Regions from separate parts of the Methylobacterium sp. TK31 genome, predicted to be linked through region 2. Evidence: predicted binding sites of a transcription regulator. Region 2 holds the regulator's gene; the other holds the start of a gene.
What was found. The regulator PhoB, encoded in region 2, activates phosphate uptake and scavenging genes when phosphate is short. The targets are predictions, from matches to a motif close to TGTCATNNANCTGTCAT.
Positions count from the first base shown of each region.

Region 1: the regulator PhoB is predicted to act here: its motif matches at 6,984-7,000, upstream of ACXJY8_RS05660 (inorganic phosphate transporter).

Region 1 is NZ_CM143964.1:1,227,218-1,243,021, forward strand. Features, by position in the region: gene ACXJY8_RS05630 (polysaccharide deacetylase family protein) at 130-1,209, shown strand; gene ACXJY8_RS05635 (hypothetical protein) at 1,229-1,645, opposite strand; gene ACXJY8_RS05640 (DUF2842 domain-containing protein) at 1,769-2,002, opposite strand; gene ACXJY8_RS05645 (ABC transporter ATP-binding protein) at 2,114-2,887, opposite strand; gene ACXJY8_RS05650 (ABC transporter permease) at 2,889-3,641, opposite strand; gene ACXJY8_RS05655 (NAD-dependent epimerase/dehydratase family protein) at 3,799-4,812, opposite strand; gene ACXJY8_RS05660 (inorganic phosphate transporter) at 5,083-6,726, opposite strand; gene ACXJY8_RS05665 (GcrA family cell cycle regulator) at 7,184-7,417, shown strand; gene ACXJY8_RS05670 (hypothetical protein) at 7,508-8,095, opposite strand; gene ACXJY8_RS05675 (superoxide dismutase family protein) at 8,427-8,990, shown strand; gene dxs (1-deoxy-D-xylulose-5-phosphate synthase) at 9,057-11,009, opposite strand; gene ACXJY8_RS05685 (exodeoxyribonuclease VII small subunit) at 11,182-11,460, opposite strand; gene ACXJY8_RS05690 (tyrosine phosphatase family protein) at 11,643-12,176, opposite strand; gene ACXJY8_RS05695 (YfbR-like 5'-deoxynucleotidase) at 12,176-12,778, opposite strand; gene ACXJY8_RS05700 (DNA-3-methyladenine glycosylase I) at 12,775-13,410, opposite strand; gene ygfZ (CAF17-like 4Fe-4S cluster assembly/insertion protein YgfZ) at 13,460-14,311, opposite strand; gene ACXJY8_RS05710 (dihydroorotase) at 14,426-15,763, shown strand.
Region 2 is NZ_CM143964.1:4,677,662-4,693,465, reverse strand. Features, by position in the region: gene ACXJY8_RS21920 (sensor domain-containing diguanylate cyclase) at 1-1,029, shown strand, start outside; gene ACXJY8_RS21915 (hypothetical protein) at 1,286-1,615, shown strand; gene ACXJY8_RS21910 (hypothetical protein) at 1,714-2,073, shown strand; gene ACXJY8_RS21905 (NAD(P)-dependent oxidoreductase) at 2,092-2,973, opposite strand; gene ACXJY8_RS21900 (alpha/beta fold hydrolase) at 3,004-4,053, opposite strand; gene ACXJY8_RS21895 (MFS transporter) at 4,254-5,621, shown strand; gene ACXJY8_RS21890 (SDR family NAD(P)-dependent oxidoreductase) at 5,744-6,556, shown strand; gene ACXJY8_RS21885 (matrixin family metalloprotease) at 6,644-7,702, shown strand; gene phoB (phosphate regulon transcriptional regulator PhoB) at 7,804-8,508, opposite strand; gene phoU (phosphate signaling complex protein PhoU) at 8,538-9,263, opposite strand; gene pstB (phosphate ABC transporter ATP-binding protein PstB) at 9,365-10,183, opposite strand; gene pstA (phosphate ABC transporter permease PstA) at 10,235-11,128, opposite strand; gene pstC (phosphate ABC transporter permease subunit PstC) at 11,180-12,154, opposite strand; gene pstS (phosphate ABC transporter substrate-binding protein PstS) at 12,421-13,458, opposite strand; gene ACXJY8_RS21850 (HpcH/HpaI aldolase/citrate lyase family protein) at 13,805-14,692, shown strand; gene dut (dUTP diphosphatase) at 14,689-15,180, shown strand; gene ACXJY8_RS21840 (DUF3606 domain-containing protein) at 15,191-15,397, opposite strand; gene motA (flagellar motor stator protein MotA) at 15,594-15,804, shown strand, end outside.

The DNA.
Region 1 (15,804 bases), 1.6 Mb from region 2:
GACCCTGGACCCGCAGCCCTTAACCCACCGGTGACGCCGCACCGGCCGTCATCCGCCGTCTGCGCGCGTGGGTAACGAAACCTTGCCGGTTGGCGTGTTCCCCTGCGGGGCCGCCGAAACGGATAAACCATGTCCGCGCCCGATTCCTCCGCGACCCCGACGCCCCCCTTGAGCCGGCGCCACCGCCTGTTCGCCGCCGGCTTCCGCGCCATCGCGGCGAGCCGGGCGGATCTCTGGCTCGGCCCGGTGGCGCGCGGGTGCGGGCTGATCCTGACCTTCCACCACGTCCGCCCCGAGGCTCCGGGGGCCTACGCACCCAACGGGCTCCTGGCGATCACCCCCGATTTCCTCGAGCGGACCCTGGCGCTGGTGCGCCGGCGCGGCTTCGAGATCGTCGGCCTCGACGCCGTGCCGGAGCGCCTCGCGGCGGGCGGGCGCCCCTTCGTGGTGCTCACCTTCGACGACGGCTACCGCGACAATGCCGAGCACGCCGCCCCCATCCTGCGGCGTCACGGAGCGCCCTGGACGCTGTTCCTCACCAGCGACTTCGCGAGCGGGCGGGGGCGCCTGTGGTGGCTCGAACTGGAGGCGGCGATCGGCCGCCTCGACCGGGTCCGGCTGCCCGGGGCCGGCCTCGACCTGCCGGCCCGCGACGCCCGCGAGAAATCCGCCGCCTTCGACAGGGTCTACCGCGACCTGCGCGCGGGGCCGGAGGTGCGGCTCCTCGCCCTCATCGCCGCGCTCTGCGCCGAAGCGGGTCTGGCGCCGGGCGGCATGGCCGCCGACCTCTGCCTGTCCTGGTCCGAGCTGCGCGCCCTCGGCCGCGACCCGCTGGTCACCTTCGGCGCCCACACGGTCAGCCATCCGATGCTGGCCAAGCACGGCGAGGCCGTCGCGCGCCGGGAGATCGGGGAGGGGCGGGCCCGGATCGCGGCCGAACTCGGCCGCCCGGTGGCGCACCTGTCCTACCCGGTGGGGGATCCGACCTCGGCCGGCCCGCGCGACTTCGCCCTGGCCCGCGACCTCGGCTTCGCCACGGCGGTGACGACGAGGCCGGGCCACCTGTTCGCGGCCCATGCGGACCACCTGCACGCGCTGCCGCGGGTCTCGGTGAACGGTCATCACCAGACCGAGGCCGCGCTCTCCGCCATGCTTTCGGGGGTGCCGTTCCTGGCCTGGAACCGGGGCCGCCGGCTCAATGTCGGCTGAGGCGGCGCGACGGCGGCGCTCAGCGCCGGCGGCGATACCGGCGGTAGGAGCGACTCTCGCCGCCCGCGATGGCGAAGCTGGCGCTCTGGCGGCCGTGGCGGGCGTGGCGGCCGCGCCGCGTGCGGTGCCCGATCGAGGCGATGGCGGCCCCCGTCGCGGCGGCGCTCGCGGCGATGCTCTGCGGGATCGCCGCGAGCGCGTTGGCGACCTCGGCCGAGGCCGAGGCGGCCCCGGCGGAGACGCCGCCGGCGACGTTCTTGGCGGCCGGGCCGAACATGGCGAGGCACTGGTTGTAGGCGAGGTCGTTCTTCAGGCGCTCACAGTCGGAGACCGAGCGCGGCGCCCCTTGCGCCTGCGCGGAACGCGCCGTCAGGAGGGGGAGGGCCGACAGGATCGCAAGGCCGAGCAGGAGCGAGGGCGTGCACAGGCGTGGCATTGAGCGGAACGACGGCCTTTTGACGAAGGATACGGTGCGCTTCTGGCCCGCGAGTGCGGCGAAAACCCGACGCCGGCCGAGGTTTTCTGGCCGGTCCGGGGGGGCTCCCCGCGTCCGGGGCCGTCAGCGCCGATCCCCGACGTCGGTCTCGCTCACGTCGTTCTTGCCCATCCAGCTGATCAGCGGCATCAGCGGGAAGATCCAGGCGATGCCGAGGAGCGCGTAGAGCACCGCCTGCACGGGGGCCGGCGTCTCGGAGATCCGGCTGTCGGCCAGCGCCATGGCGAGCGGCGCGTAGATGATGATGAAGGCCAGCATCACGATCGTGCCGATCAGCGAGCGGGTGCGGCGGCGCATCGGCCTGGTCCTCGAACAGAACGGGTGGTCTGAGCGGGGTAGAGCCCCGGGCGGGCGATGGCAACGGCCGCGGCCGCGACCCTTTTCGCACCGCTCCGCGTCCCCCTGACCTTAGAGTTCCGCCGAGCGGTTCGACAGTTCCATCCGCAATTGCCGGGCGGCCTCCTGCAGGGCGGCGTCGCGGCGGCGGCGGGGCCGGGGCACCGTCACGGGCATCTCGGCCGCCAGCCGGCCGGGGCTGCCGGCGAGCACCACGACCCGGTCGGCGAGCGTCACCGCCTCGTCGATGTCGTGGGTGACGAACAGGATGGTCTTGCCCGTCGTCGCCTGGATGCGCTGCAGCTCGTCCTGCAGGCCCTCGCGGGTGAAGCTGTCCAGCGCCGAAAAGGGCTCGTCCATCAGGAGCACGTCCGGGTCGACCGCCAGCGCCCGCGCGATGGCGACGCGCTGGCGCTGGCCGCCGGAGAGCTGGTGCGGCCAGCGCTGGCCGAGGTCGCTCAGGCCCACGAGGTCGAGCATGGCCTGCGCCTTGGCCAGGCGCTCGGCCTTGGACAGGCCGCTGCCCTCGAGCCCGAAGGCGACGTTGGCGACGACCCGGCGCCAGGGCAGGAGCCGGGCATCCTGGAACACCAGCGCCATCGGGGTGCGGCAGTCAGGGCGGGCCCGCAGGCGCACGCTGCCCGAGCTCGGCTGGGCCAGCCCGATCAGCACCCGCAGGACGGTGGACTTGCCGACCCCGGATTCGCCGACGATGACGAGGAATTCGCCGCGGGCGACGTCGAGGTCGAGGTCCTGCAGGATGACGGTCCGGGTGCCGGCGCGCGCGTAGGCAAGGCTCAGGCCCGCGATGGAAATGATCGGCTCGGAGGTGATCGATTCGGGCATCTCAGGCGCGCCACCGTAGGAGCCACCCCTGGAGGGCGACGAAGGCCGTATCGAACAGGCCGTAGAGGGCGGCCATGGTGAGCATGTAGACGACGACGATGTCGGTGGAGAGCAGGCTCGAGGCCTGCATCATCCGGGCGCCGACGCCGGGCACGCCGAAGATCTCGGCGGCCACCACCGCCATCCAGGCCTGGCCCAAAGCCGTGCGCAGGCCGACGAGGATGCCGGGCGTCGCGGCCGGGAGCAGGATCTTGGTGAGCCGGGACCAGGGCGAGCCGAAACCGAAGGCCTGGGCCACCTCGATGAGGTCGCGGTCGACGCCGCGCACCGCCCCCTGCGTCGCGAAGAACACGATCCAGAACACCCCGATGGCGATGATGAAGACGGCGGCCTCGGGCTGGACGCCGAACCAGATGATGGCGAACGGCACCCAGGCGAGGCCGGGGATCGGCCGCAGCAGGCGCACGATCCAGGCGGTCGCCGCCTCGAACCAGCCGAACATCCCGCTGAGGAGACCGAGCGCGATGCCCGCCCCGGCGCCGACGGCGAGGCCGGCGACGTAGTGGCTCAGGCTCGACAGGACGGCCTCGCCCCAGACGCCGAGGCGGACCTCGTTCAGGAAGGCCGCCGGGATCGTGCTCGGCGGCGGCAGGAAGGCCGGGTTGATCAGGCCGAGGCGCGGCATCGCCTCCCAGAACGCCAGGAAGGCGAGGAGCCCGGCCGCCGCCAGGGCGGTGGAGCGCAGGGCCGTCATGGCCGGCGTCATGGCCGGCATCCGGGCAGGCGGCGGGGCGGGCCGGATCGGGGGCCGCGCCGCGGCGGAAGGGGTCTGGGGCTCATCGGGCTCGTCGGTTGTGACGCCATCGCGGCGGAGCCGGCCGGGGCCGGGCTGTGAGGAGGATCGGGGCGGTTCAGGCCCCGTGATAGGCCCGGTACCAGGCCACGAAGGCCGGGATGCCGACGGTGATCGGCGTCTCGGGCACGTGCCCGACCAGGGCGCGCAGCAGGTCCGTGCTCGCATCGGTGCGGGGCACGTCGCCGGGCGGCAGGGGCTGCAGGACACGCTCGGCGCGGGCGCCGAGGGCCTGCTCCAGTTCGTCGATCATCGCGTCGACCCGGACCGGGCGCCCGCCGCCGATATTGACGAGGCGGAACGGGGCCACCGGGCTCAGGGTGTCGCCGGGGCAGGCCGGGCCTTGCCCGTCGCCGGGGCGGGGCGGGGGCCGGTCCATCAGCCCGCGGATCGCCGCCACGAGGTCGTCGACATAGGTGAAGTCGCGCTCGGCCGCGCCGCCGGCGAAGACCGTGATCGGCTCGCCGGCCAGGATCTTCCGGGTGAACAGGAACAGCGCCATGTCCGGGCGGCCCCAGGGACCGTAGACCGTGAAGAACCGGAAGGCCGTCGTCGGGATGCCGAACAGGTGGCTGTAGGCATGGGCCATGGCCTCGCCGGCGAGCTTGGAGGCGGCGTAGAGGGTCAGCGGCGTCACCGCGGGGTCGGTCTCGCGGAACGGCAGGGCGGTGTTGCCGCCATAGGCCGAGCTCGTGGACGCGAACAGGAGGTGGCGCACCGGATGGGCCCGCACCGCCTCGATGAGATTCGCCGTGCCGACGAGGTTGGCCTCGACGTAGGCGCCGGGATTTTCCAGGCTGTAGCGCACGCCGGCCTGGGCCGCGAGGTGTACGACGATCTCGGGCTCGGCCCGGCCGACCGCCTCCAGCAGGGCGCCCGGCGTCTCCAGGCGGGCCTCGACGGGGGTGAAGGACGGATCTCGTTCGAGCTCGGCGTGGCGCGCCCGCTTCAGGCCGACGTCGTAATAGTCGCTGAATCCGTCGAAGCCCGTGACGGCGTGGCCCTCGGCGAGGAGGCGCCGCGCGAGGTGGTAGCCGATGAAGCCGGCGGTGCCGGTGACGAAGACGCGCATGGGGTCCCTTGCGGCCGTCCGGACCGGGTTCAGCCTGCCCCCCGACCTACACGCAGCGCCGCGCGACCTCAAGAAAGCGCGATGGCCGCCGGATCGCGGGGATTCGGCGGGGCAGGGGGTCTGTAGGGCAGCGCCTCGGCGAAGCCGGCTCCGCCGGCCGCCACGGACCGGGGGCCGTCCCCCCGTCCCCGGTCGCTCTCCGCAAGGACGAGGGGATGCCTTTCCCGTCGGGCGACGCCCCTTACTCCTGTCGGAAGAAGGCCCTGCCGATCAGAAGACGTGCCGCAGGATGAAGAACAGGCCGCCCGCCAGGGTGATGGCGGCCGGCAGGGTGAGCACCCAGGCGAGGGCCATGTTGCGCACGGTAGCGACCTGCAGGCCCGAGCCGTTGGCCGCCATGGTGCCGGCGACACCGCTCGACAGGATGTGGGTGGTGGAGACGGGCAGGCCGTAGAGTTCGGCGAGCCCGATGGTGCCGGCGGCCACCATCTCGGCCGAGGCGCCCTGGGCGTAGGTGAGGTGGGTCTTGCCGATCCGCTCGCCCACCGTGACGACGATGCGCTTCCAGCCGACCATGGTGCCGAGCCCGAGGGCGAGGGCGACGCAGACCTTCACCCAGGTCGGGATGTAGCGGGTGCCGTCGTTGAGCAGGCCCTCGTAGGCCTTGAGGGTCTTGCCCTCGGCCTCCGGGAGGCCGGCGCCGGCGGCCGGCAGCAGCCGCACCGCGTCGGCGGCGAGGTACATGTCGTTGCGCAGGTTCGGGGTCGCGGCGGCCGGCACCTGGCGGATCGCACCGTGGCGCTGCACCGAGGCGGCGATGTCGTCCGAGAGGGCGGCCAGCGCCGCGTAGACGGCGGGGCTGTTCAGCGCCTTCGTGCGCAGGGCCTCGCTGACCTGGCCGCGGGCAGCCGCCGCGTCGGGACGCGGCGCGGTCCCGGCCCGGGCGGCGAACACCGCGCTGGCGTCCTTCGATTGCTGCACGAAGGCCGGGGTCGTGTCGTCCGACATGGTCCGGTTCAGGGCATAGGCGGTGGGGGCGGCGCCGATCAGGATCAGCATGATCAGGCCCATGCCCTTCTGGCCGTCGTTGCCGCCGTGGAAGAACGACACCAGGGTGCAGGTGAGGATGAGGAGGCCGCGGATCCAGAGCGGGGGCGGGGCCTCGCCCCGGGGAGCCTCGTAGAGGTCCCGGCGCTTGACCACCGCCTTCATGGCGAGCAGCAGCAGGGCTGCCAGGACGAAGCCGAGGACGGGCGAGAACAGCAGCCCCTCCAGCACCTTCACCGCCTGCCCCCACTCGACGCCGGAGGTGCCCTGGCCCGCGGGCGCCATCAGCTGGTTGGCGAGGCCGACGCCGATCACCGAGCCGATGAGCGCGTGGGAGGAGGAGTTCGGCAGGCCGAGCGCCCAGGTGCCGAGGTTCCACAGGATCGCGGCGATCAGCAGCGAGAAGATCATCGCGTAGCCGGCGGCCGAGCCGACCTGCAGGATCAGCTCCACCGGCAGCAGGGTGACGATGGCGTAGGCCACCGCGCCGGAGGACAGCATCACCCCGAGGAAGTTGAAGGCGCCGGACCAGATCACCGCCACCACCGGCGGCAGCGCGTGGGTGTAGATCACCGTCGCCACCGCGTTGGCGGTGTCGTGGAAGCCGTTCACGAACTCGAAGGCCAGGGCGATGAGCAGCGCCAGGGCCAGGAGGGCGAAGGCGCCGATCGCCAGCGGCGTCTCGCCGACCGCGTTCATGTCGTGGATCAGGCTGTATCCGGCATAGGCGAGCCCGCCGAGGAGGACCACCGCGAAGGCGACGAGGCCCGCGACATGGATGCCGCCGTCGAGGTTCGGGCCGGGGCGGCGCCCCGATCCGGCCTCGGGCGACGCGGCGCGAAGTCCGGGGGCGATCGCATCGGCCATGGGTCGGCTCCCTCGGCGGGGCGATCGCGCGGGCGGGGTGATCCCGCCGCGACGCCCGGCACGCTCCGCTGCTATGACGGTCCCGTCACAGGACGATGACAGCGCCCGATTCTTCGCCGCGGCCCGGGATGAAACGATGCGCTGCTTCGTGACGGGTCCGGTCCTGCCCGCGACGCCTTGCGCGGAGCGGCCGGAAAGCTGTGCGTTGCAACACACACATGCGTCAGCACTTGTTTGCCGAGGGGCAAACCCCAGATATAACAGCATCATGACGCTGTCGCGTCCGGTTCGGCCGCGCTTTCGACCCGCTCAGGGTCCGCAAGTCTCCCCATTCATGTTCGCGGGCCGCCCGCTGAGTCCATGCAGGGGAGAGGCCCTCCGGAAGGCGACGCGCTCCCGATCCGTCAGAATCCGCAGGGCCTTGCCCGCGAAAGCCAGTCCGCGAGTCATCCGATCCATGAACCAGCTTGTCCGCATGTCACAGGTCGGCGAGGCCGATGCCATCGCCGAGCCCTCCGCCGAGCTGCGGGTGCCGTTCGCGCAGTCCGGTGCCTTCGTGTGTAAATTCATCATCGGCGAGCCCAACGACCGCGCCGTCTGCTGCGGCGCCCCGGCGCCGGACGGCAAGAGCTGGTGCGCCTTCCACCGCCGCATCGTGTTCGAGCCCGCCCGGCCGGGCCGCCTGCGCTGATCCACCGCTCCGCACCCGATCCGACCCGAACCCCGCCGGTAGCCCCGGCGGGGTTTTTTCGTGCGCGACGCCCGGAGGCCGCTCGGCCCCTCAGTCGTCGCTCTCCTCCTCGTAGGGGCGGTAGGTGCGCAGGCGCCGGCCGTCGGGGAACTCGATGCTGCGGGACCGCACCACGAGGTAGCCGGCCTCCTGGGCCTGCCGGATCCGGCGCGCCCGGTCGTCCTCGTAGACGAACGGCCCGGTGGAGTCCGGAACGACGCCGTAGCTGTAGCGAACCACCGGCGGCCGCGCCGCGTAGGGGGCCGGCCGCTGGGCGACGCGCCGGACGGCCGGGGCGCGCGCGACCGTCCGCACGGCCTGACGGCGCGGCGCCGAGGAAGACGCCGCAGGGTGCGTGACCCGCACGCGTGCTTCGGTATACCGGCGCGCGGTCCTGGACGCCCGGACCACCGCGCGCGTCGGGCGCTTCGCCTCGACGGGGGCCGCCTTGGAAGCCTCGCTGGACGGGTCCGGGGACGCCGCTGGCGCCGGCGCGGGCTTGGTCTCGGCGGCGCTGCGGGCCGGCGGATCAGTCCATGTCCGCCCGGCCGTGGACGATGTCTCCGACAGGGCCAGGGTCGGCAGGACACCGATCACGAGAGCGAGGAACCCGAGGCGGCGAGGGACGGTGAACGTCATGGGAACCTCCCAACGCGTCTTCATGCTGCGATCACTGTCGATGCCGGGTCAGGATCTTGAGCCCATCCACCGGGAGAGACTTGGCGAATCAGGGTCGAGCACCGGCCTCGTCAGGCGAAACTTAGCGAAACCTTAAGAGTTCGTCCACGCGGCGCAAGCATCGGCGTGCCGCCGGACACAGGCATTCGCGCCGAACCCGGGTCGCGCCGTCTGGCCTCGCCGCCCCCGGCATGGGAAAGGTCGCGCATCCCCGGCATTGCCGTGGATCGCCCCGGGACCATCTTCGTTGACGCTCCACAGGCGTACCCGGCGTGGAGAGGAGAGCCATTTCATGAGACGACTTCCGTCGGTCCTCGCCCTCGTGGCGAGCACGGCCTTCGCCGCCCAGACTGCCCTCGCGCAGCCCGCCCCGGCCGCGCCCGCCGAGGCGCCGCCGCCCGCGGCCCCGCAGACCTTCGAGAGCCCGATCCAGAACGGGAAGGGCGAGACCATCGGCAAGATCATGATCCGCGACGGCGCGAGTTCCCTCGTGATGCGCGTGACGATCCAGCCCGGCGGCCTGCCCCCGGGCTGGCACGGCATCCATTTCCACGCCGTGGGCGACTGCTCGGACACCGCGAAGTTCGAGAAGTCGAAGGCCCACGTGAATCACGACCAGAGCAAGCACGGCCTGTTGAACCCGGAAGGTCCCGACGAGGGCGACCTGCCCAACGTCTTCGCCAATGCCGACGGCTCGGTGAACGCGGAGGTGTCGAGCGAGACGCCGCTGACCGGCGAGGGCGCCCTCAAGGACGGCGACGGCTCGGCCCTGATCATCCACGCCAACGAGGACGATCACACCACCCAGCCCATCGGCGGCGCCGGTGCCCGCATCGCCTGCGCGGTGATCAAGTAGGCCTGCGGTAGTTCTGCAGCGCTCTCCCGCGGGGCCTTCGGCTCCGCGGGAGGCTTCCAGTCGGTTCTACTTCTGGACGACGCTGACGAGCTTGGCGCCGCGCGCCTTCCGTTCGGGCAGGGCGTCCTTGACGGTCTTGAGGATGCCGGCGGCGTCGAGGCCGGCCTCGGCGTACATGGCGTCGGGCGTGTTGTGGTCCTGGTAGCTGTCGGGCAGCGTCAGCGTGCGCACCCGGACCCGGCCCGCATCCAGCGCCCCCCGCTCGGCCAGCAGGTGCAGCACCATGGCGCCGAAGCCCCCCACCGAGCCCTCCTCCAGCGTCACCAGCACCTCGTGGCGCGCGGCGAGATCCAGGATCAGCGCCTCGTCCAACGGCTTGGCAAAGCGCGCATCCGCCACGCTCACGGCGATCCCCTCCGCCTCCAGCGCGTCGGCCGCCTTCAGCGCCTCCGACAGGCGCGTGCCCAGGCTCAGCAGCGCCACCCGCGCGCCCTCCGGCGCCCGCACCATCCGGCCCCGGCCGATCGGCAGCACCGAGCCCCGCTCGGGCAGGTCCACGCCCACCCCCTCGCCGCGCGGGTAGCGCAGCGCGATCGGGCCCGTGTCGTGCGCGTGGCACGTCGCCACCATGTGCACCAGCTCCGCCTCGTCCGAGGCCGCCATCACCGTCATGTTCGGCAGGCAGCACAGATAGGCCAGGTCGAAGGCGCCCGCATGCGTCGCCCCGTCCGCCCCCACCAGGCCGGCCCGGTCCAGGCAGAAGCGCACGGGCAGGTTCTGCAGCGCCACGTCGTGCACGACCTGGTCGTAGGCCCGCTGCAGGAAGGTCGAGTAGATCGCCACGAACGGCTTGTAGCCTTCCGTGGCCAGCCCGCCCGCGAAGGTCACCGCGTGCTGCTCGGCGATGCCGACATCGAAGGTGCGCTCGGGATGCGCCTTGCCGAACAGGTCGATGCCCGTGCCCCCCGGCATCGCCGCCGTGATCGCCACCACCTTGTCGTCGGCGTCCGCGGCCTTGATCAGGCTCTCGCCGAACACCCGCGTGTAGGCCGGCGCGTTCGGCTTGGCCTTGGCCTGGACGCCGGAGAGCACGTCGAACTTGACCACGCCGTGGTAGCGGTCGGCGCTGGCCTCGGCCGGCGCGTAGCCCTTGCCCTTCTGGGTGACGACGTGCAGCAGGATCGGGCCCTGCTCGGAGTCGCGCACGTTCTTGAGCACCGGCAGCAGGTGGTCGAGATTGTGCCCGTCGACGGGCCCGACATAGTGGAAGCCCATCTCCTCGAACATCGTGCCCGAGCCCACCACCAGGGAGCGGGCGTATTCCTCGGCCGCGGCCGCGCGCTGGTAGAGGCCCTTGGGCAGGAGCCGGCCCAGCTGCTTGGCGGTCTCGCGCAGGGACTGGTAGGTGCCGCCCGAGGCCAGGCGCGCGAAGTAGGCCGACATCGCCCCCACCGGGGGCGCGATCGACATGTCGTTGTCGTTGAGGATGACGATGAGGCGGGATTTCAGCGCGCCGGCGTTGTTCATCGCCTCGTAGGCCATGCCCGCCGACATCGAGCCGTCGCCGATCACCGCGATCATGTTGCGGCGCTTGCCCGCCGGCCCGCCCTGCGCCCGGGCCGAGGCCTCGTCGAGGTCGCGCGCCACGGCCATGCCGAGCGCCGCCGAGATCGAGGTGGAGGAATGGGCCGCCCCGAAGGGGTCGTAGACGCTCTCCGAGCGCTTGGTGAAGCCCGACAGGCCGTCGGGCTGGCGCAGCGTCCGGATGCGGTCGCGCCGGCCGGTGAGGATCTTGTGCGGGTAGGCCTGGTGGCCGACGTCCCAGACGATGCGGTCGTCGGGGGTGTCGAACACGTGGTGCAGCGCCACCGTGAGCTCGACCACGCCGAGCCCGGAGCCAAGATGCCCGCCCGTGACCGAGACCGCGTCGATCATCTCGGTGCGCACCGCATCGGCCACCGCCTGCAGCTCGCTCTCCGGCAACAGCCGCAGCGCCGAAGGCTCCGCCAGACCGTCCAGGATCGCCGTCGCCTCCGACGAACTCACCGACCCCCCAGGACCGGACGCCTGCGGAATCTTGTCTTGCGAGGTTTCTTGCCGTGACACCGAACCAACCTCACGCCCGGAGGGAAAACATGCGCGCAATCGCTTGCCGCCAATGGAGTATTTCGTTCGGGAGCGGGAACGCTCCCTAGTCGACGTCGAGCGGCGCGACCCCTGCCGCCTTGCCGTCCGCACCCAGGGTGATCTTCTGAATGCGGGCCTCGGCCTTCTGGAGCAGGCCTTCGCAATGGCGCTTCAGCGCCTCGCCCCGCTCGTAGATCGCCACCGACTCGTCGAGGGGGACATCCCCCTTCTCCAGGCGGCGCACGATGTCTTCGAGCTGCTCCAAGGCCTTCTCGAAGGGCAGGTCGAGGGCTGCCTCGTCCGCTCCGGACGTCGACGCAACGGCGGGTCGCGTGACACTCATTCTAAACTACCCCGTGATTCTGACGGTCTAAGCCTCCGGCCCGGAAGCCGACAACCCGATCCGGCCCGGGGATCGTCGTTTCGTCGTCCGGGGCGGCGTTTGCGCCACACCTCCGGCGCCCCCGCCTTCGCACGGGTCGCAAGCGCCGCCGACATCGCTGAGACCGCTTTTCTGTCAGAGACCTAGGCGACGACCTGAAGGTCGGGTGCGAGCTCCAGGCGGAACGGTTTCCCCTCGAAGGCCTCGGCTCCACGTCCGATCTCCGCGATCGCCGCGACCATGCGTCCGTCCCGGCCCAGCATGCGGTCGGCGAGGGCGACGAACAGGGCATTGGGCGTCGCCGACGGGGCCGCCGCCCGCAGGGACCGGGCGATCTCGGCCTCGTCGCGCGCCGGTGCCAGGGCGCAGGCGGCGATGTAGGCCGCCGCGGTCGAGCGGCTGATCCCGGCGTAGCAGTGGATCAGCAGGGGCTTCGACCGGTCCCAGGCCCGGGCGAAAGCGAGGATTTGGGCGATATGGGCCTCGCCCGGCGTGACGTGGCCGTCCATCGGGGCGACGATGTCGCTGACCTCGACGACGCAGTGGCGCCCCTCCGCAATTCCCTCCGGCCGGGCGATCGCGGTGCCCACCTTCATCAGGGTCATCAGGTGGGTCGCGCCGGACACGTCCAGGGTCTCGGGCAGGCGGGACAGGGGGCAGACCTGGAGATGCGGCATCAGGCGGGATCCGGCTGCGCGAGGGCATGGAAGCGGGCGAGGAAGCGGGCCTGCGCCACGGCGGTGGGCCAGGGCGCCAGCAACGCCTCGGCCTCGGGAGCGAGGGCACCGCAGGCGCCGAAGATCGCATCGGCCTCCCCGCCGGAGAACCCGGCCAGGCGCGTCGCCTCGTGATAGGCGGCGATGCCGTCGGCCCGCTTGACCAGGGCGGACAGGTCCGCGCCCGGCTCGGCGAGGCCGAAGCGCTGGCGGATGGCGGTCAGAAGCCGGCGCTCCACCGCCTTGTAGGAATCGCCGATCGCCGCCTTGAAGGGCGAGATGATGTCGCCGATGACGTATTCGGGCGCGTCGTGCAGCAGCAATTCGAGGCAGTCGGCACCGGTCGAGTCCGGGGACTGCGTCCGGCCGATGGCCTCCACAAGCAAAGCGTGCTGGGCCACGGAGAAGACGTGCGGCCCGGCCGTCTGCCCGTTCCAACGGGCGACGCGGGCGAGCCCATGCGCGATGTCGGCGATCTCGATGTCGCGGGGGGCCGGGTCGAGGAGGTCGAGGCGCCGTCCCGACAGCATCCGCTGCCAGGCGCGGCCACGGTCGACGCTCATGCCGGGCTCCCGCCGGCGCGGTTGCCGAGGGCGGCGCAGGGCCCGTGCCGGTGGCAGCCGCGGAGGTGATCGTTGACGAGGCCGACCGCCTGCATGAAGGCGTGGACGATGGTCGGCCCGCAGAACGAGAATCCCTCCGCCTTCAAGGCCTTGGACAGCTTTCTCGAGATCTCGGTTTCGGTGGCGATGCCGCGACGGTCCCGCGCCGTACCCTGGATCGGCGTGCCATCGACAAAATCCCAGAGGAATGCGGAGAAGCCCGTCCCGCGCGCCTCGATGCCGAGATAGGCCCGGGCCCCCGCGATGGTGCCGACGATCTTGGCCCGGTTCCGGATGATGCCGGTATCCTGCATCAGCCGGTCGATGTCGGGTTCGGTGAAGCGCGCGATCGCCTCGGGATCGAAGCCCGCGAAGGCGCGGCGGAACCCCTCGCGGCGGCGCAGGATGGTGATCCAGGACAGGCCGGCCTGGAAGCCGTCCAGGATCAGCTTCTCGTAGAGGGCGCGGCCGTCCCGCTCCGGCACGCCCCATTCGGTGTCGTGGTAGGCGACGTAGACGGGGTCGAGCCCGGCCCACCAGCAGCGGGCGCAGCCGTCGGGGTGGTGAATCAGACCGGAGGCATCGGTGAGCATCGGCGAGGGTTTAGCCGGGCGCGGCGGCGGCGTCGATCGCGGGGCGCGCTCAGCCGGCCGGCGCCGCCTCGGGGAAGGCGAAGGTCGCGAAGGCCGGCTTCTCGACGCCGACCGGAACCGCGCCCGCCCGCAGGGGCTCGCCGGCCGCCAGCGCGTCGGCCAGGCGATCGAGGCGCAGGGTGCCGAGGGCGCGCCCGCCCGCCACGCTGCCGACCGTGCCGAGCGCGCGCTGCCCGGCGGTGATCTCGGTCCCGGTCCGCAGCGGCTCGTCCGAGACCGCGACCAGCGGGACGATTCGGGTCCTGGCCGTCCCGCGATGCTGCATGCGCGAGACCACCTCCTGGCCGACATAGCAGCCCTTGCAGAAATCGACGCCGCCGAGCTGGTCCATCAGGGCCTCGTGCGGGAAGGCATCGGACCAGGGGAAGTCGCGCCCGCCCTCCGGGATGCCGAGGGCGATGCGGTGGGCGTGGTAGTCGGCCTCCGTCGCGTCCGCCGAGAAGGCGCCGAGCCGGAAGATCAGGCGCTCGCCCAGCGCCGCGAGGCGGCCGTCGCGCAGGCGGGTGACATCGGCCGCGGTCTCGGCGCCGTCCCAGGCGGCCGCGACGCCGAGGGTGGGGTCGAGGGCGATCGTCACCTTGGCCCGCAGACGATAGAGTCCGAGGCGCTTGGCGAGATCGGGCGCGCGCTCGGCGGCGGCATCGAGCTGGAAGCCCTCCGAGGTGCGGGCGACGAGGAAGTCGAACAGGATCTTGCCCTGGGGGGTGAGCAGGGCGCCGAGACGCGCCTCGCCGGGTTCCAGGGTCTCGACGTTGCAGGTCACCACGCCCTGCAGGAAGCTCGTGGCCTCCTCGCCCGAGAGGGTGACGACGGCGCGGTCCGGCAGCAGGGCGATCGGCATGGCGACTCCTTCACGAGCGGCAGCGGCATTGCGCCCCGTCCGGGCCTGACATAAGCCGCCCGCGACCCCGTCTCAATGCGCGTCCGGAACGTGGACGGCCCCAGGAGATTCGGAATGGACCAGCCCTTCGACCTCCTTCTGACCGGCGGCACCGTGGTGAACCAGGACGGCGCGCACCGCGCCGATCTTGGCATCCGCGCCGGGCGTATCGCGGCCATCGGCGACCTCGCGGCGGTGCAAGCCGCGGAGCGGCGCGACTGCACCGGCCTGCACCTGCTGCCGGGCGTCATCGACAGCCAGGTGCATTTCCGCGAGCCGGGGCTCGACCACAAGGAAGATCTGGAATCCGGCTCGCGCGCCGCCGTCATGGGCGGCGTGACCACGGTGTTCGAGATGCCGAACACCAACCCGCTCACCACCAGCGCCGAGGCCCTGGCCGACAAGGTCGCCCGGGCGCACCACCGGATGCATTGCGACTTCGCGTTCTGGGTCGGCGGCACCCATGAGAACGCACACCTCGTTCCCGAGCTCGAGCGCCTGCCGGGCGCGGCCGGCATCAAGGTCTTCGTCGGCTCCTCCACGGGCTCGCTGCTGGTGGAGGACGATGCCGGCGTCACCGAAATCCTGAAGCGGACCCGCCGGCGCGCCGCCTTCCACGCCGAGGACGAGCCGATGCTGCGGGCGCAGAAGGACCGGCGGGTGCCGGGCGATCCGTCCTCGCACCCGGTCTGGCGCTCGCCCGAGGCGGCCCTGAAGGCGACGCAGCGCCTCGTGCGCATCGCCCGGGCCACGGGTGCCCGCATCCACATCCTGCACATCTCGACGAAGGAGGAGATGGCCTACCTCGCCGAGGCGAAGGACGTCGCGACCTGCGAGGTGACGCCGCACCACCTCACCCTCGACGGCGACGAGGCCTATGCCCGCCTCGGCACGCTGGTGCAGATGAACCCGCCGGTGCGCGGCGCCGACCATCGCGACGGCATCTGGCACGGGCTGTCCCAGGGCGTCGCCGACATCCTCGGCTCCGACCACGCGCCGCACCTCCTGGAGGAGAAGGCCAAGCCCTACCCGGATTCCCCCTCGGGCATGACCGGGGTTCAGACCCTGGTGCCGATCATGCTCGACCACGTCGCGGCGGGCCGGCTGTCGCTCGCCCGGTTCGTCGACCTCACCAGCGCCGGCCCGAAGCGCCTGTTCGGCATCGCCCGGAAGGGCCGGCTGGCGGTGGGCTACGACGCGGACGTGACGGTGGTGGATCTGAAGCGCCGCGAGACCATCCGCAACGACTGGATCGCCTCGAAATGCGGCTGGACGCCCTATGACGGCGTCACCGTGACGGGCTGGCCGGTGGGCACCCTGGTGCGCGGCCACAGCGTGATGTGGGAGGGAGCGCTCACCGCGCCGTCCCGCGGCGAGGCGGTGCTGTTCGAAGAGGCCCTGCTGCCGGCCTGATCGCCGTCGCGCAGCAAAAAGGGCAGGCGCCCGGCGCCTGC
Region 2 (15,804 bases):
GCCGTGCGGGTGGCGCGCGACGGCGGCGAGACCCCGGTCGACCCCGGCTACGGCCGGCCCATCAGCCGCACCTTCGCCCTGGTCCACACCGAGCGCGACGGCCAGCGCTATCCGACCGGCGCGTGGACGCTCCACTCGAACGACGCCATCGCCATCGACCGGGTCAAGAACACCCTGATCGTGATCCTGATCAACTCGGCGCTGAAGTCGCTGGTGCTCGGGCTGATCTTCTTCATGGTGATCCGCCACATGGTCGGCCGGCCCCTGGCGCAGATCAGCCGCTTCCTGGCGCATCTCGACGCCGATACCCTGGGCGCGCGGCCCCTGAAGCTGACGGCGGGGGGACGCCACGAACTGCATGCGCTGGCGACCACGCTCAACACGATGGTCCGGCGCCTGCGCCGCGCCTTCGAGGAGAATGCCCGGCTGATGCAGGACCTGCGCGAGATGAACGCCTCGCTGCAGGTCCGCGTCGCCGAGCGCACGCGTGACCTCGAGCGCCTCGCCAACACCGATCTGCTCACCGGCCTCGACAACCGGCGCCGGCTCGACGGTGCCCTCGAGGCCGCGGCGGAGGCGGCCCAGGCGCAGGGCGCGCCGCTCTGCGTGATCCTGGCCGACGTCGACCACTTCAAGGCGATCAACGACCGCCACGGCCACAAGGTCGGCGACCGGGTGCTCGTCGCCCTCGCGGCGGTCCTGGCGGAGGGCGTGCGGCCCGCCGACACCCTCGGCCGCTGGGGCGGCGAGGAGTTCATGATCGTCTGCCCGGGGACCGGCCTCGACGCCGCCATCGCCCTCGCCGAGCGCCTGCGCCAGCGCCTGGCGGCGACGCCCCTGCCCGTCGCCGGCGCGCGCACCTGCTCCTTCGGGGTCGCGGAGTTCCGGCCCGGCGAGACCAGCGACAGCCTGGTGACCCGGGCCGATGCCGCGCTCTACCGCAGCAAGCACAACGGCCGGAACCAGGTCACGGCGCAGGCGACCGACCGCGTGGTCGGGACGGGCATCATGGCCCGCGGCGCCGCCTGACGGCGCCGGCGCCCCGCCACCGCGGCCCCTCGCCGCGCGGGCCCGGCCGAGGCGAAACAAAGCGATCCGGCGGCGGTTATCGACTCGGCGGTGGCAGCCTGCGGAAGACCCGACGGGGTCGGGCACGCCCCGATCCCGCCCGACGATCCCCGCGGCGCGGTCTCCGGCCAAGCCGATTCCGTCACGCCAGCCGTCCCGTGATCCTTGGATCCCGTGATCCATGCCATCCTGTGATCCCCCGCCCCGGAGCCCCGCGATGTCCGATACCCGCAAGCCGTCCGACGCCCCCGCCCGCCCGAACCTGCGCGACTTCGACCCCTACACCGATCGTAACGGCCAGGATCTGGGCCAGGACGAGGCCCGGGACGTCGGATTGCCGGACCGCCTGCAGCACACGCTGCAATCGGACCCGGGCGGCGAGGCGGAAGCGGCCCGGATCGCCTCCGACTTCCCGCGCCGGGATGCCGTCTCGGGCGGATCGATCGCCAGCGTCGAGGCGGTCGAGGCGGCGACCCCGCCGGAGAATCTGCGCCACATCTCGGACCCGAGCCCGAAGCCGAAGGGCGACGCCTCCGACCGGTCCTGAGCCCGCGTCGCGCGCCTGCGTCGCTGGGCGGCGGCGAACGGGCGAGGCCATGGCGCGTTGCCCCCTCGACCGATACGCGCCCCGACACGGAGCCCCCGATGACCTTGCGATCTGAAACGCCGCCCGCCCCGGGCAACCTCGCGGTCGAGACGCCGCCCGATTCCGACCGGCCCACCACCGCCATGCTGAAGGCGGACATCGACAGCGGCCGGACCGGCGACAAGGTCGCCCATTACGATCCCGGCCTGTCGCAGCTCGGCACCGACGACGAGGCGGCGGGCAACGCGCCCTCGCATGAGCGCATCGCCCTCGCCCGCAGGACCGAGGCGGCGCCGCCGAAGGCGCGGGAGGCCGCCAAGCCCGAGAACGGCAGCGGCTGGATCATGCCGCTGTTCATCGGCGTCGTCGCCCTGGTCCCGGTGGTGGTCGGTGTGTCGCTGTTCGTCTTCGCCCGCTGAGCCGGCGGGCGCGGGAGGTCAGGTCGTCCGGCCGCGCCGGCGGGCCACTTCCGCCAGGGCGGCGAGGTCCTTGTCGGCGTCGCCGTGGTCGATCGCCTCGATGAGGTTGTCGCGCAGCACGCTGGCGAAGGGCATCGGCACGCCGGCCGCCCCGGCGGCGGCGAGCGCCAGACCGACGTCCTTGGCGCCGAGCTTGAGGTTGAAGCCCGGCGGCTCGTAGCGCCGGGCGGCGATGAGGCCGCCGTAGTTCTTGTAGACCGGCGAGGCGAACAGCGTGCTGGTCAGGAGGTCGAGGAGATCGGCCCCCGCCACCCCGTGCCCCTCGGCCAGGGCCGCCGCCTCCCCCATCGCCTCGATCGCCGCGATCAGCATGAAGTTGCCCGCGAGCTTGACGGCGTTGGCACGGTGCGGCGCGGGCCCGAAGCCCCAGGTTCGGGCGCCCATGGCGTCGAGGAGCGGCTGGGCCCGGGCGATCGCCTCCGGGTCGCCGGCCGCCACGATGTTCAGGGCCCCGGCCTCGGCGACGTCCGGGCGTCCGAAGACCGGAGCGGCGATGTAGGGCACGCCGGCGCGGTGGTGGATGGCGGCGAGATCCTGCGCCAGGGCCACCGAGATCGTGCTCATCGAGAGGTGCAGGCCCGGGCGGGTGCCGCCGTCGAGGAGGCCGCCCTCGACGATCACGGCCCGCAGGGCCGCGTCGTCCGCCAGCATGGTCACCGCCGCGTCCCCCGCGAAGGCCTCGGCGGCGCTCGCCACCGGCGTCACCCCCGCGAGCCCCTCCGCCGCGCCCGGCGAGCGGTTCCAGACCCGGACCCGGTGCCCGGCCCGGACCAGGCTGGCGGCCATGCCGCGGCCCATCCGGCCGAGGCCGATCACGCCGACATCGAGGCTCTGACTCATGACGTATCTCCCGTTGCGGTGGCCCGGCGCTCAGTGACCGTCGAGGAATTCGAGCGTCAGGGCGTTGAATCGGTCCGTCGCTTCCATGTGGACGAGGTGGCCGATGCCCGGCAGCACCACGGCGCGGCCGCTCGGCATCTGGCCGGCCAGCGTCCGCGCATGCTCGGCGTTGCGCCCCATTCCGGCCCGCAGGGCCTCCGGCGCGAAGGGCTTGCCGGGGGCGTTGTGGTCGTTCTCGCCCATGACGAAGAGCGTCGGGACGGCGATCAGCGGGATCTCGTGCACCACCGGCTGGCCCCAGATCGCCTGGTAGGAATTGACGAAGGACTGCAGCCAGCGCGGATACTCGCCCGACCCCTTCACGCGCTCGCGCAGCGACACGAAGGGCTCGATGGCCGAGGCCGGCAGCGACAGGGCGTAGTTGGTCATGAGCTGGCGGCGGTAGGATTCCGCCGTGGCGTCGCCCTCCAGGCGCAGCAGGGTGGCGTCGGAGACCGGCGGCACCGTGAACCGGTAATCCTCCAGGCCGATCGGCGCCTCGAGGACGAGGCTGTTGACCCGCGTCGGGGCATTGCGCGCGAGGCGCACCGCCAGCATGCCGCCCATGGAATGCGCCACCACGTCGACCCGCGCCAGGCTCAGGGAATCGAGCAGCGCCACGGTGTCGGCCGCCATGGCGTCGAAGGTGTAGGGCCCGACGGGTTTCGCCGACTTGCCGAAGCCGAGCTGGTCGACCGCCACCGCGCGGTAGCCCGCACGGCTGAGCGCCTGGATCACCGGCTGCCAGTAGCTCGACGGGAAATTGCGGCCGTGCAGGAGCAGGACGGTGCGCCCGTTCGCCTGCCCCTCCGCCGGCACGTCCATGTAGGCGAGGCGCTGGCGCTCGCCGTCGCGCATCCGCTCCAGGAAGAAGACCGGGTAGGGATAGGCGAAGCCCTCGAGCCCGATGCCGAGGGGCGTCGCCTCCGCGGCGGCGGAAGTCTGGGCGGCCGGCTGGGCAATGGCGGGCGCCAGGGACACAGGCATCAGGGACATCTGGGCCGCCAGCACGAGGGCGGAGATCTTGAGAAGCGCGTCCATCTGAGTTCCCGGCAGCGGCGCGCAGCGGGGCGCGTCCGCCGTGACATAGGGCGGATCCGAGCCGAGCACCGCCCGGCCGAGGTGACAAAGGACACCTCGGAACGCGCCGCCCCTTGCGAAACCCGGCGCCGCGTCCCAGGGGTCCGTCCATGACGAAGGATGCCCCAAGCGCCGAAGCGAAGCCCCCGACGGAGGGCGGGATGGATGGCGGGACGGACGGGTTGCCGGTGCGCGAGCGCATGCTGGCGCTGCTCGCGATCGGCCTCGCCATGACCATGGCGGTGCTCGACGGGGCCATCGTCAACGTCGCCCTGCCGGTGATGGCCAAGGACCTCGCGGTCGAGCCCTCCGCGGCGATCTTCGTGACCAACAGCTTCCAGATCGCGGTGACGGCCTCGCTACTGCCGCTGGCCTCGCTCGGCGACATCCTCGGCTACCGCCGGGTCTACCTGACCGGGCTCGTCCTGTTCACGGCGGCCTCCGTGGCCTGCGCCTTCGCTCCCAGCCTCGACTGGCTGGTGGCGGCGCGGATCGCGCAGGGGCTGGGCGCGGCCGGGATCATGAGCGTGAACATCGCCCTGGTGCGCTTCATCTATCCCCACCGGCTGATCGGGCGCGGCGTCGGCAACGTCGCCCTCGTGGTGGCGATGGCCTCCGCCGCGGGGCCGACGGTGGCGGCCGCCATCCTCTCCGTGGCGACCTGGCCCTGGCTGTTCCTCGTCAACCTGCCGGTGGGCCTGATCGCCCTCACGGTGGGGGCCCGCACCCTGCCGGTGACGCCCCGCAGCGGCGGGCGCTTCGACATCCGCAGCGCCGTCCTCAACGCCCTCACCTTCGGGCTCCTCATCATCGGCGTCGACGGGCTCGGCGACCCGGCGAGCCGGGGCGTGGCGCTGGCCGAGATCGGCGCGGCGGTGGCGGTGGGGGCGGTCTTCGTCTGGACCCAGACCCGGATGGCGCGGCCGCTCCTGCCGGTCGACCTCCTGCGGATCCCCGCCTTCGCCCTGTCGATGGTGAGCTCGATCGCCTCCTTCGGCGCGCAGATGATGGCCTACGTCGCCCTGCCCTTCTATTTCCAGGACGTGCTGCGCCTGTCCGAGACGCAGACCGGCTTCCTGATGACGCCCTGGCCCATCGCGATCGCCCTGATGGCCCCGATCTCCGGGCGCCTCGCCGACCGCTACGCGCCGGGCCTCCTCGGCGGCGCCGGCCTCGGCCTGATGGCCTGCGGCCTGACGGCGGTCGCCCTGCTGCCGCCGGGCGCGTCCCACCTCGACATCGCCTGGCGCCTGACCCTGTGCGGCCTCGGCTTCGGGCTGTTCCAGTCGCCCAACAACAAGGTCATCATCACGAGCGCCCCGCGCGAGCGCAGCGGCGGGGCGAGCGGCATGCAGTCGACCGCCCGCCTCACCGGCCAGTCCTTCGGCGCCGCCCTGGTGGCGGTGATCTTCGGCCTGCACCAGGGCGGCGCGCCGGCCGGTCCGGTGGCCGCCACCCTGTGGTGCGCCGTCGGCCTCGCGAGCCTCGGCGCGGTGGCCAGCGTCCTGCGGCGCAGCCCGCGGGGCTGAGCGGCCGCGCCGATCGCACCAGCGCCCGTCCCGCGCGTTGAACCGGACGAAGGCCACCCGTGGCCCGGCCCGCGGGCGGGCAGAGGCCGCACGGGGGCCGGGCCCTCACGAAGGACGATCCCATGCATCTCGACCTGTCCGGCAAGCGCGCCCTCGTCAGCGGCTCCACCAGCGGAATCGGCTACGCCATTGCCAAGGCCCTGGGCGAGCTCGGGGCGAACGTGGCCATCAACGGGCGCACCCAGGACCGCGTCCGCGACGCCGTGGAGCGCCTGAAGCGCGAGACCGGCCATGCCGGCTTCATCGGGGCGCCCGGCGACGTCGCCAACCCGGACGGGGCGGCCCGGGTGGTCGCCGGACTGCCGGACGTCGACATCCTGGTGAACAACACCGGCATCTTCGAGCCGAAGCCCTTCTTCGAGATCCCGGACGAGGACTGGCACCGGTTCTTCGACACCAACGTGATGAGCGGCGTGCGCCTGTCCCGGGCCTACACCCCCGGCATGGTCGAGCGCGGCTGGGGCCGGGTGGTCTTCATCTCCAGCGAATCCGGCGTGAACATCCCGGTGGAGATGGTCCATTACGGGATGACGAAGACGGCCCAGCTCGCGGTGGCCCGGGGCCTCGCCGAGACCGTGGCGGGCAGCGGCGTCACCGTGAACAGCGTGCTGCCCGGCCCGACCCTGTCCGAGGGCGTCGCCGAGTTCATGAAGAGCATGGCCCAGGGGCAGGACGGGGGTACGGGCGGCGCGGTCGACCTCGACGCGGCCGGCCGGGCCTTCGTCGCCGAGCACCGCCCGACCTCGCTGATCGGCCGCCTCGCCACCGTCGAGGAGGTCGCCAGCATGGTCGCCTACATCTGCAGCCCCGCCGCCAGCGCCACCAGCGGGGCGGCCCTCCGGGTGGATGGCGGCGTGGTGCGCAGCATCGTGTGAGGATACGCCCCGGGGGCGGGGCCGCCGGTTAAGACATTCGTAACGCCTCCCGCCGACCCTGGCCCGCGCGGACGGGAGGAATGGCGAATGGGGGATTATGCGCTGGAGGGACCGCGCTGGGGCGCGGGCGCGGCGGGCACGGGCGGCGGCATCGTCACCTGGGCCTTCGACGGCACGATCCCGTCCTCCTTCGTCGGCATCCTCCAGAGCGCCTTCGCGGCCTGGGCGTCCTACGCCAACATCACCTTCCAGCAGGTCGCCTCCACGGCGGCGGCGCAGATCGACTTCACCCTCGGGGGCATCGACGGCCTCGGCAACACGCTCGGCTACGCGAACTACTCCTACAGCGGCCAGCGCATGCAGTCGGCGGCCGTGACCTTCGACAGCGGCGAGGGCTGGCACGCCGCCGGCGCCCGGGTGGTCAGCACCCAGAACGTCGACCTCGCGGTGGTGGCCCTGCACGAGATCGGCCACGCCCTCGGCCTCGACCACTACAACGCCAAGCCCGAGGTGATGAACGCGGTCCTGAACCCCTCCATCACCGCCCTCGGGGCGGGCGACATCGCGGGCATCCAGGCCCTCTACGGCGCTCCGGTGGTCCCGGCGGCGTCCGTGACGCCCGTCGCGAGCCCCACCGTCACCAGCCCTCCCGTCGCCAGCGCCCCGGCCGAGGGCGCCGTCACGGCGGTGTACCGGTTCTACGACACCCATACGGGCGACCATTTCTACACGACGAGCACGGCCGAGAAGGCGCAGATCCAGCAGACGCTGCCCTGGTTCAGCTACGAGGGCACGCCGTGGGCGGCCCCGGCCAAGGGCGCGGGCACCGTCGACGTGTTCCGGTTCTTCGACACCGCCTCGAACGCCCACTTCTTCACCACGAGCGTGTCGGAGCGCGACCAGGTCATCAAGACCGCCCCGACCTACAAGTACGAGGGCGTCGCCTTCGAGGCCTATGCGGATGCGGGTGCGCCGGGGAGCGTGACCCTGGAGCGCTTCTTCAACACTCAGACCGGCCAGCACCACTTCGCCGGCAATGCCGAGGAGGCCGCCGGCATCAACCACGGCGCCGCCGGCCCGGGCTGGATCGACGAGGGCAAGGCCTTCACCGTGCACCTCCCCACCGACACGATGCTTTTCGCCTAGGCGGCGGGCTCGGCTGTTCGCCTGAGGGCGGGCTTGGCCGTTCGCCTAGCGGCGGGCTTGGCCGTTCGCCTGAGGGCGGGCACGGCTCGGCGCCGGGTCGGCTACTCCGCCTCCGCCTCGAACATCTCGTCGAAGGAGTAGCCCGAGCCGCGCACGGTGCGGATCGGATCGCTCTGGCGCGGGCGGTTCAGGGCCTTGCGCAGGCGCCCGACATGGACGTCGACGGTCCGCTCGTCGATGTAGACGTCGTGGCCCCAGACCCCGTCGAGGAGCTGCTCGCGGGAGAACACCCGGCCGGGGCTCTGCATCAGGAATTCGAGGAGCTTGAACTCGGTCGGCCCGAGATGGATCTCGCGGCCCTCCCGGCGGATGCGGTGGCTGACCCGGTCGAGCTCGATGTCGCCGGCCACCAGCAGGTTGGCCACGTGGGCGGGCTTGGCCCGGCGCAGCAGGGCCCGGACCCGGGCGAGGAGCTCGGGCACCGAGAACGGCTTGACGATGTAGTCGTCCGCCCCCGTGCCGAGGCCGCGGATGCGGTCGCCCTCCTCGCCCCGCGCGGTGAGCATGATCACCGGCAGCCGCTCGGTCTCGCGCCGGGCGCGGATGCGGCGGCAGAGCTCGATCCCCGACAGGGCCGGCAGCATCCAGTCGAGCAGGACGAGGTCGGGGACCTGCTCCTGCAGGCGCAGGTCCGCCTCGTCGCCGCGGGCAGCCGAGTCGACGACGAAGCCCTCGGCCTCGAGGTTGTAGCGGAGGAGGAGGGTCAGGGCCTCCTCGTCCTCGACGATCAGGATACGCGTACTCATCGTGCGCTTTCGATCAGATCGGCGCGGGGTCAGACCGTGCCGGGCAGGTCCACGGTGGCGTAGTTGGACGCGTCGTTCTTCGGGCGCTCGCGCTCGGCCAGGAGGTTCTCGCCGGTGACGAGGTAGTGGATCGTCTCGGCGATGTTGGTGGTGTGGTCGCCGATGCGCTCGATGTTCTTGGCCACGAACAGCAGGTGCGTGCAGAACGAGATGTTGCGCGGATCCTCCATCATGTAGGTCAGGAGTTCGCGGAAGAGCGAGTTGTAGAGCGCGTCGATGGCGTCGTCGCGCTCCCAGACGTGGAGGGCCGCCTTGATGTCGCGGCCGGTATAGGCGTCGAGCACGTCCTTGAGCTGCTCCTGGACCAGGTCGCTCATGTGCTGGACGCCGATGACGATCTTCTGCGGCTGGATCTGGTCGGCGATCGCCACCACGCGCTTGGCGACGTTCTTGGCGAGGTCGCCGATGCGCTCGATGTCGTTCGAGACGCGGATCGCCGTCACCGTCTCGCGCAGGTCGATGGCCAGGGGCTGGCGCCGGGCGATGAGCAGGATCGCCCGCTCCTCGATCTCGCGCTGGAGGGTGTCGAGCCGGGCATCGGCGGCGATCACCGCCTGGGCCAGGGCCGAGTCGCGGCGCACCAGGGCCTGTCCGGCCTCGGCCATCATCTTCTCGGCGATGCCGCCCATCTCGGAGATCGAGCGGCGCAGATCCTCGAGGTCGGTGTCGTAGGAGGTGACGATGTGGTCGGGCATGGGTGTGCTCCTCGATCGGGCCTCCTGTCGGGTGCCCGCCCTGATGGTGTCTGGCGCGGGCCGGAACCGGCCCGCACGGGTCGGTTCCGACCTGCCGAGGATCAGCCGAAGCGGCCGGTGATGTAGTCCTGCGTCTGGCGCTTCTCGGGATTCATGAAGATGCGCGTCGTCGGCCCGAACTCCACCAGTTCGCCGAGATACATGAACGCGGTGAACTGCGAGATGCGCGCCGCCTGCTGCATGTTGTGCGTGACGATGACGATCGTGAATTCCGAGCGCAGCTGCTCGATCAGCTCCTCGATGCGGCCGGTGGAGATCGGGTCGAGGGCCGAGGTCGGCTCGTCGAACAGGATCACCTCGGGACGCTGGGCCACGGTGCGGGCGATGCAGAGGCGCTGCTGCTGGCCGCCGGAGAGGCCCATGCCGGACTGCTTGAGCTTGTCCTTCACCTCGTCCCAGAGGGCGGCCTTGCGGAGCGATTCCTCGACGCGCACGTCGAGGTCGGCCTTGGGCAGCTTCTCGTAGAGGCGCAGGCCGAAGGCGACGTTGTCGTAGATCGACATCGGGAACGGGGTCGGCTTCTGGAACACCATGCCGATGCGCGAGCGCAGCTCGTTGAGGTCGACCCGGGAATCCAGGACGTTCTGGCCGTCGAGGAGGATCTCGCCCTCCGCGCGCTGCTCCGGATACAGGCTGTAGATCCGGTTGAAGGTGCGCAGCAGGGTCGACTTCCCGCAGCCCGACGGGCCGATCAGCGCCGTGACCTGGCGGTCGTGGAAGTTGAGGTTCACCGACTTCAGGCCATGGAAGCTGCCATAGTAGAAGTTCAGGTCCTTCACGGCGATGCGGACCGGAGAGGTCTCGTCGGCCTTGTGGCGTCCGGTGAGCTGCGCGGACGTGATCCCGGGGGCGGCGTTCATCGGTTCAAGATCCTGTCGGTCGGAAGGCGGGGGATTGCGGCGCGCCGGAGGTCAGCGCGAGCGCTCGGACTTGATGACGAAGCGGGCCACGATCGACAGGGCGAGGATCGTGACGGTGATCAGCAGGGCGCCGGCCCAGGCCAGCTGCTGCCAGTTCGGGTAGGGCGAGAGCGCGAACTGGTAGATCATCACGGGCAAGTTCGGGATGCCGCCCATCAGGTTGCCGCCGAACCAGCTGTTGTTGTTCAGCGCGGTGAAGAGCAGCGGCGCGGTCTCGCCGGCGATGCGGGCGAGCGCCAGGATGATGCCGGTGACGATGCCGGCGCTGGCGCCGCGCCAGGTGATGCTCTTGATCACGATGGAGGGCGGGGCGCCCAGCGCCGCGCCGGCCTCGCGCAGGGTCGCGGGCACGAGGCGCAGCATGTCCTCGGTGGTGCGCACGATGACCGGGGTGGCGATGATGGCGAGCGCCACCGCGCCGGCCCAGCCGGAATAGGAGCCCATCGGGCGCACCATCAGCGTGTAGACGAACAGGCCGATCAGGATCGAGGGCGCCGAGAGCAGGATGTCGTTGAGGAAGCGGATGACGTCGGCGAGCTTCGAGTTGCGGCCGTACTCCGCCAGGAAGGTGCCGGCCATCACGCCGACCGGGGTCGCCACCAGGATGCCCAGGAGGGTCATCACCAGGCTGCCGAGGATCGCGTTGGCGATGCCGCCGCCCTCGGAGCCGGGGCCCGGCGTCGGCTCGGTGAAGAGGGTGGGCGAGAAGCCCTTGATGCCCTCGACCACCAGCATGAACAGGATCGAGCCGAGGACGACGATGCCGACCAGGGTCGCGAGGGTGCTGGCCAGGATCAGGGTCTTGTCGGCGATCCGGCGGCTGGAGCGGATTCGGCTGATCCGGGCCGGCGGGGCGGTGGTGGCGAGGGGGTTGGCAGCGTCCATGACGGGTTCCTGACGTCTCGGAGAACGGGGGGAGGCTTCAGGCGATCGGCCTCACGCGACCTTGGCGCGGCGGGTGAGGATGCGGGCGATGATCAGGACGAAGAAGGTGATGACGAAGAGGATGCAGCCCAGCGCCATCAGCGAATTCAGCTGCAGGCCGTCGGCCTCGTTGAACTCGTTGGCGATGCGCGAGGCGATGGTGGAGCCCGGGTCGAAGACCGAGCCCGAGAGCCGGTTGGCGTTGCCGATGACGAAGGTCACCGCCATGGTCTCGCCCAGCGCCCGGCCGAGGCCGAGCATGATCGCGCCGATGATGGAGACCGAGGCCTGGGGCACGAGGACGTAGCGCACCACCTCCCAGGTGGTGCAGCCGATGCCGTAGGCGCTCTCGCGCAGCACGGTCGGGATCTGGTCGAGCATGTCGCGGGTGATCGAGGCCACGAAGGGCACGATCATGATCGCCAGGATGATGCCGGCGGTGAGGATGCCGACGCCCGAGGGGACGCGGGCGTAGAACAGGGTGCCGACGATGGGCATGCCCTCGACCAGGTTCGAGACCGGCACCTGCACGAAGCGGGCGAAGAGCGGCGCGAACACGAACAGGCCCCACATGCCGTAGATGATGCTCGGCACGGAGGCGAGGAGCTCGATGGTCATCGAGACCGGCTTGCGCGCCCAGCCGGGGCAGAGCTGCGTCAGGTAGACGGCGATGCCCAGCGAGAGCGGCACGCCGATGAGCAGGGCGAGGACCGCCGAGGCCAGGGTGCCGACGATGGCCACGAGGGCGCCGTACTGCTCCTGCCCGATGTTCCAGGCGCTGGAGGTGATGAAGCCGAAGCCGAATTCCGCGAAGGCCGGCCAGGCGCCGTAGGCGATGGAGCCCAGGATGCCGGCGAGCACGAACAGGACCAGGAGCGCCGCGCCGTAGGAGGCCGCGCGGAAGAGCGAGTCGCCGAGGCCGCCGGGCTTCTTCCGGGCCGAAGCGCGGTCGCGCGTCAGGGCGATCTGGTCAGTCAAGGCGGCCATCCGAATGTCTTCTCTTCACCGGGCGGCGTCCTACCCCGCGCCGGGCGCCGGCGCGAGAGGGGACCACCGGATCGTTGCCAAGGGAATCGCCAAGGGCGTTGCAAAGGGAATCGCCAAGGGCGTTGCAAAGGGAATCGCCAAGGGCGTTGCCAAGCGGCTTGGCGGGGGGAGCCCGGCGCCGCGGGGCCGGGCTCGTCTGTCGCGGAGCGTGAGGGCGCGGTGGCTCGCCCCCGGGGTCTCGCGGGCCGGGGCCCGCGAGGTCCGGCTCACATGTTGAGGACGGGCTTGCCGTCCTTGCCCTTGATCTCCTTCCACGCGTCGTGGATCTGGCCGACGACGGCGTCGGGCAGCGGCACGTAGTCGAGGTCGGTGGCGAGCTTGTCGCCGTTCTTGTAGGCCCAGTCGAAGAACTTCAGCACGTCGGCGGTCTTGGCCGGGTCGACCGGGTCCTTGTGGACCAGGATGAAGGTCGCGGCGGTGATCGGCCAGGCGCCCTCACCGGCCTGGTCGGTCAGCGAGATGCCGAAGCCGGGGGCGGACTTCCAGTCGGCGCTGGCGGCGGCGGCCTGGAAGGCCTTGTCGTCGGGCTGCGGGAACTTGCCGGCCTTGTTCTGGATCAGGGTGTGGCTGAGCTTGTTCTGCTTGGCGTAGGCCGACTCGACGTAGCCGATGGCGTTGGGGACCTGCTTGACGGTGGCGGTGACGCCCTCGTTGCCCTTGCCGCCCTGGCCCACGGGCCAGCTCACCGTGGTGGCCGCGCCGAACTCCTTCTTCCAGGCCTCGGAGGCCTGGGAGAGGTAGGTGGTGAAGATGTTGGTCGTGCCGGAGGCGTCCGAGCGGTAGACCGGGGTGATGTTGGCGTCGGGGAGCTTCAGGCCCTCGTTGAGCTTGGCGATCTTGGCGTCCGACCACTTGGCGATCTTGCCGGCATAGATCTCGGCGATGAGCTCGCCGGTGAGCTTCAGCTTGCCCGGCTCGACGCCCGGGATGTTCACCACGGTGACGACGCCGCCCATGACGGTGGGGAACTGGACGAGGCCGTCCTTCTCCAGGGCGGGGCCCTTCAGCGGCGCGTCGGTGGCGCCGAAATCGACGGTCTTGGCCTGGATCTGCTTGATGCCGCCGCCCGAGCCGATCGACTGGTAGTTCAGGCCCATGCCGCTGTCCTTGCGGTAGGCCTCGGCCCACTTGGAGTAGACCGGGAAGGGGAACGTCGCGCCGGCTCCGGTGATGTCGGCCGCCTGGGCGGGCGCGAGGGTGGCGAGGCCGAGGCCCGCGAGGGCGGCGAGGGTCGTGAATTTCATGTGCTGGTCTCCTGGGGGAGCGTGCAGCGGCCCGGGAACGAGGTCCCGAGCCGTTGTGCACTGCGCCATACGGTCGCTTGGACAAAGGCGGTATGACGATTGCGCGACAGTTCGATGACAGACGCCCCCGGCGGGGCGGACGGGCTGCGATCCGGGCATTTTACCGGGGATGGCCGGACGCGAACCGGCGCACCGCCCGGCCCGCGACCACGCCTTGAATCGCGCTACGCGGGAGGCTATCGCCGAATCCGCGGATCGAGTCGGCCCGGACGGGAGCGAACCGGCCTCGCCCGCCGGGTGCGGTCGCACGGCGCCCGATCCCCGACCGCCAGCCAAGGGATGCGCCATGACCGAGATCCGCCCGCGCCGCAGCGTCCTGGCGATGCCGGGGTCGAACCCGCGGCTGCTGGAGAAGGCCCGCACGCTCCCCGCCGACGTGGTGATGATCGACCTCGAGGACGGGGTGGCGCCCGAGACCCGGGCCGCCACGCGGGAGGCGGTCGCCCGGGCGGTGTCCGAGGGCGGCTTCGGCCCGCGCGAGGTCGTGGTCCGGATCAACGCCCTGGAGACGCCCTACGGCGAGGCCGACCTCGCCGCCATCGCGCCGGCCGGGCCCGACGCCATCGTGGTGCCGAAGGTGACGGGCGCCGATGCCCTGGTGGCGGTGGGCTCGCGCCTGCGCCGCCTCGGCGCGCCGGACCGGACCCGGACCTGGGCGATGATCGAGAGCCCGATGGCGATCCTGCACCTCGCCGACATCGCGAGCTCGGCCCGGGACGTCGACACCCGCCTCGCCTGCCTGATGGTCGGGCCGAACGACCTCGCCAAGGCCAGCCGGCTGCGCCTGGGCGTGCCGGGCCGGCCGGCCCTGATGCCCTGGCTGATGAGCGTGATCGCGGCCGCCCGCGCCTACGAGATCGACGTGATCGACGGCATCTACAACGATTTTCGCGATGCGACGGGCTTCGCGGCCGAGTGCGCGCAGGGGCGCGATTGCGGCTTCGACGGCAAGATGCTGATCCACCCCGACCAGATCGCCCCGGCCAACGCCGCCTTCGGTCCGGGCGCGGACGAGGTCGCCTGGGCCCGGCGCATCCTGGCCGCCTTCGCCGAGCCGGAGAACCGCGCCCGGGGCGTCATCGGCCTCGACGGCCGGATGGTGGAGCGCCTGCACGCGGCCGAGGCCGCCCGCACCGTCGCCCTGGCCGACGCCATCGCGGCCCGGCCCGCGTGAACCCCGACCTCGCCGTCGAGATCCGCCTCCTCGACGCGCGCCTCTCCGGCTGGGGCTTTCCCCGCTGGGGCTCGGCCCAGGCCGCGGGCCTCGACCTCCATGCCTGCCTGGACGCGACCCTGGAGCTGGCGCCGCAGGGGCCGCCGGCCCTGATCCCGGCCGGCTTCGGCCTGGCGATCCGCGACCCGGCCTGGTGCGGCCTCGTCTTCCCGCGCTCCGGCCTCGGCCATCGCGAGGGCCTCGTCCTCGGCAACGGCACCGGCGTGATCGACGCCGACTACGAGGGCCCGCTGATGATCTCGGCCTGGAACCGCAACCCGGACGGGCCCGGCCTGCGCATCGAGCCCGGCGACCGCATCGCCCAGCTCGTCTTCAGCCGCGTGACCCGGCCGGCACTCACCATCCGCGACGCCTCAGGCGCGGGGGAATCCTCCGGAGAGCCCGGCACGCGCGGCAGCGGCGGCTTCGGCTCGACCGGACGGCGCTGACGGGGCGCCCTCAGACGATGCCGCTGCCCTCGAAGGGCCAGGGCCGGCCGAGCTGCGCGGCCACCTTCGCGGGATCGTGGCCCACCGCCGCCACGGCGGCCTCGACCTCCTCGCGCGGCACCTCGAAGCGGCGGGCCCAGTAGGCTAGGGTCCAGGGCTCGGAGACGTTGACGGTGGCGGGCTCGTGGTCGTTGCCGGAGGTCGGGGGGCTGCTCATGGCGGGTCTCGCGGAGGGATCGGTCCCTCCCTAACGCGCGGGCCGGCCGCCGGTGCGATTCTGCCGCGCGCCGACCGACCCGCCCGAAGCCCGCTGTCCTGCCGGCCCCGCGCGAGCGATCCTGCCAGCCCCGCGCAAGCGATCCTGCGTAGGTCCGCTGCATCGGATTTCTCACCCCCATCGGAGGCGTAGAGCCTTGGGCGTTCTGATCGGCCTCGTCATCGCAATCGGCTGCATGCTCGGCGGCTTCGTCGCCATGGGCGGCCACCTCGTCGTGCTCTGGCAGCCCTGGGAGTTCGTCATCATCGGGGGGATGGGGGCGGGCACCTTCGTGATGGCCAACCCGATGAAGACGGTGGTGGATTCGGGCAAGGCGAGCATGGACGCCCTCACCGGCAAGGTGCCCA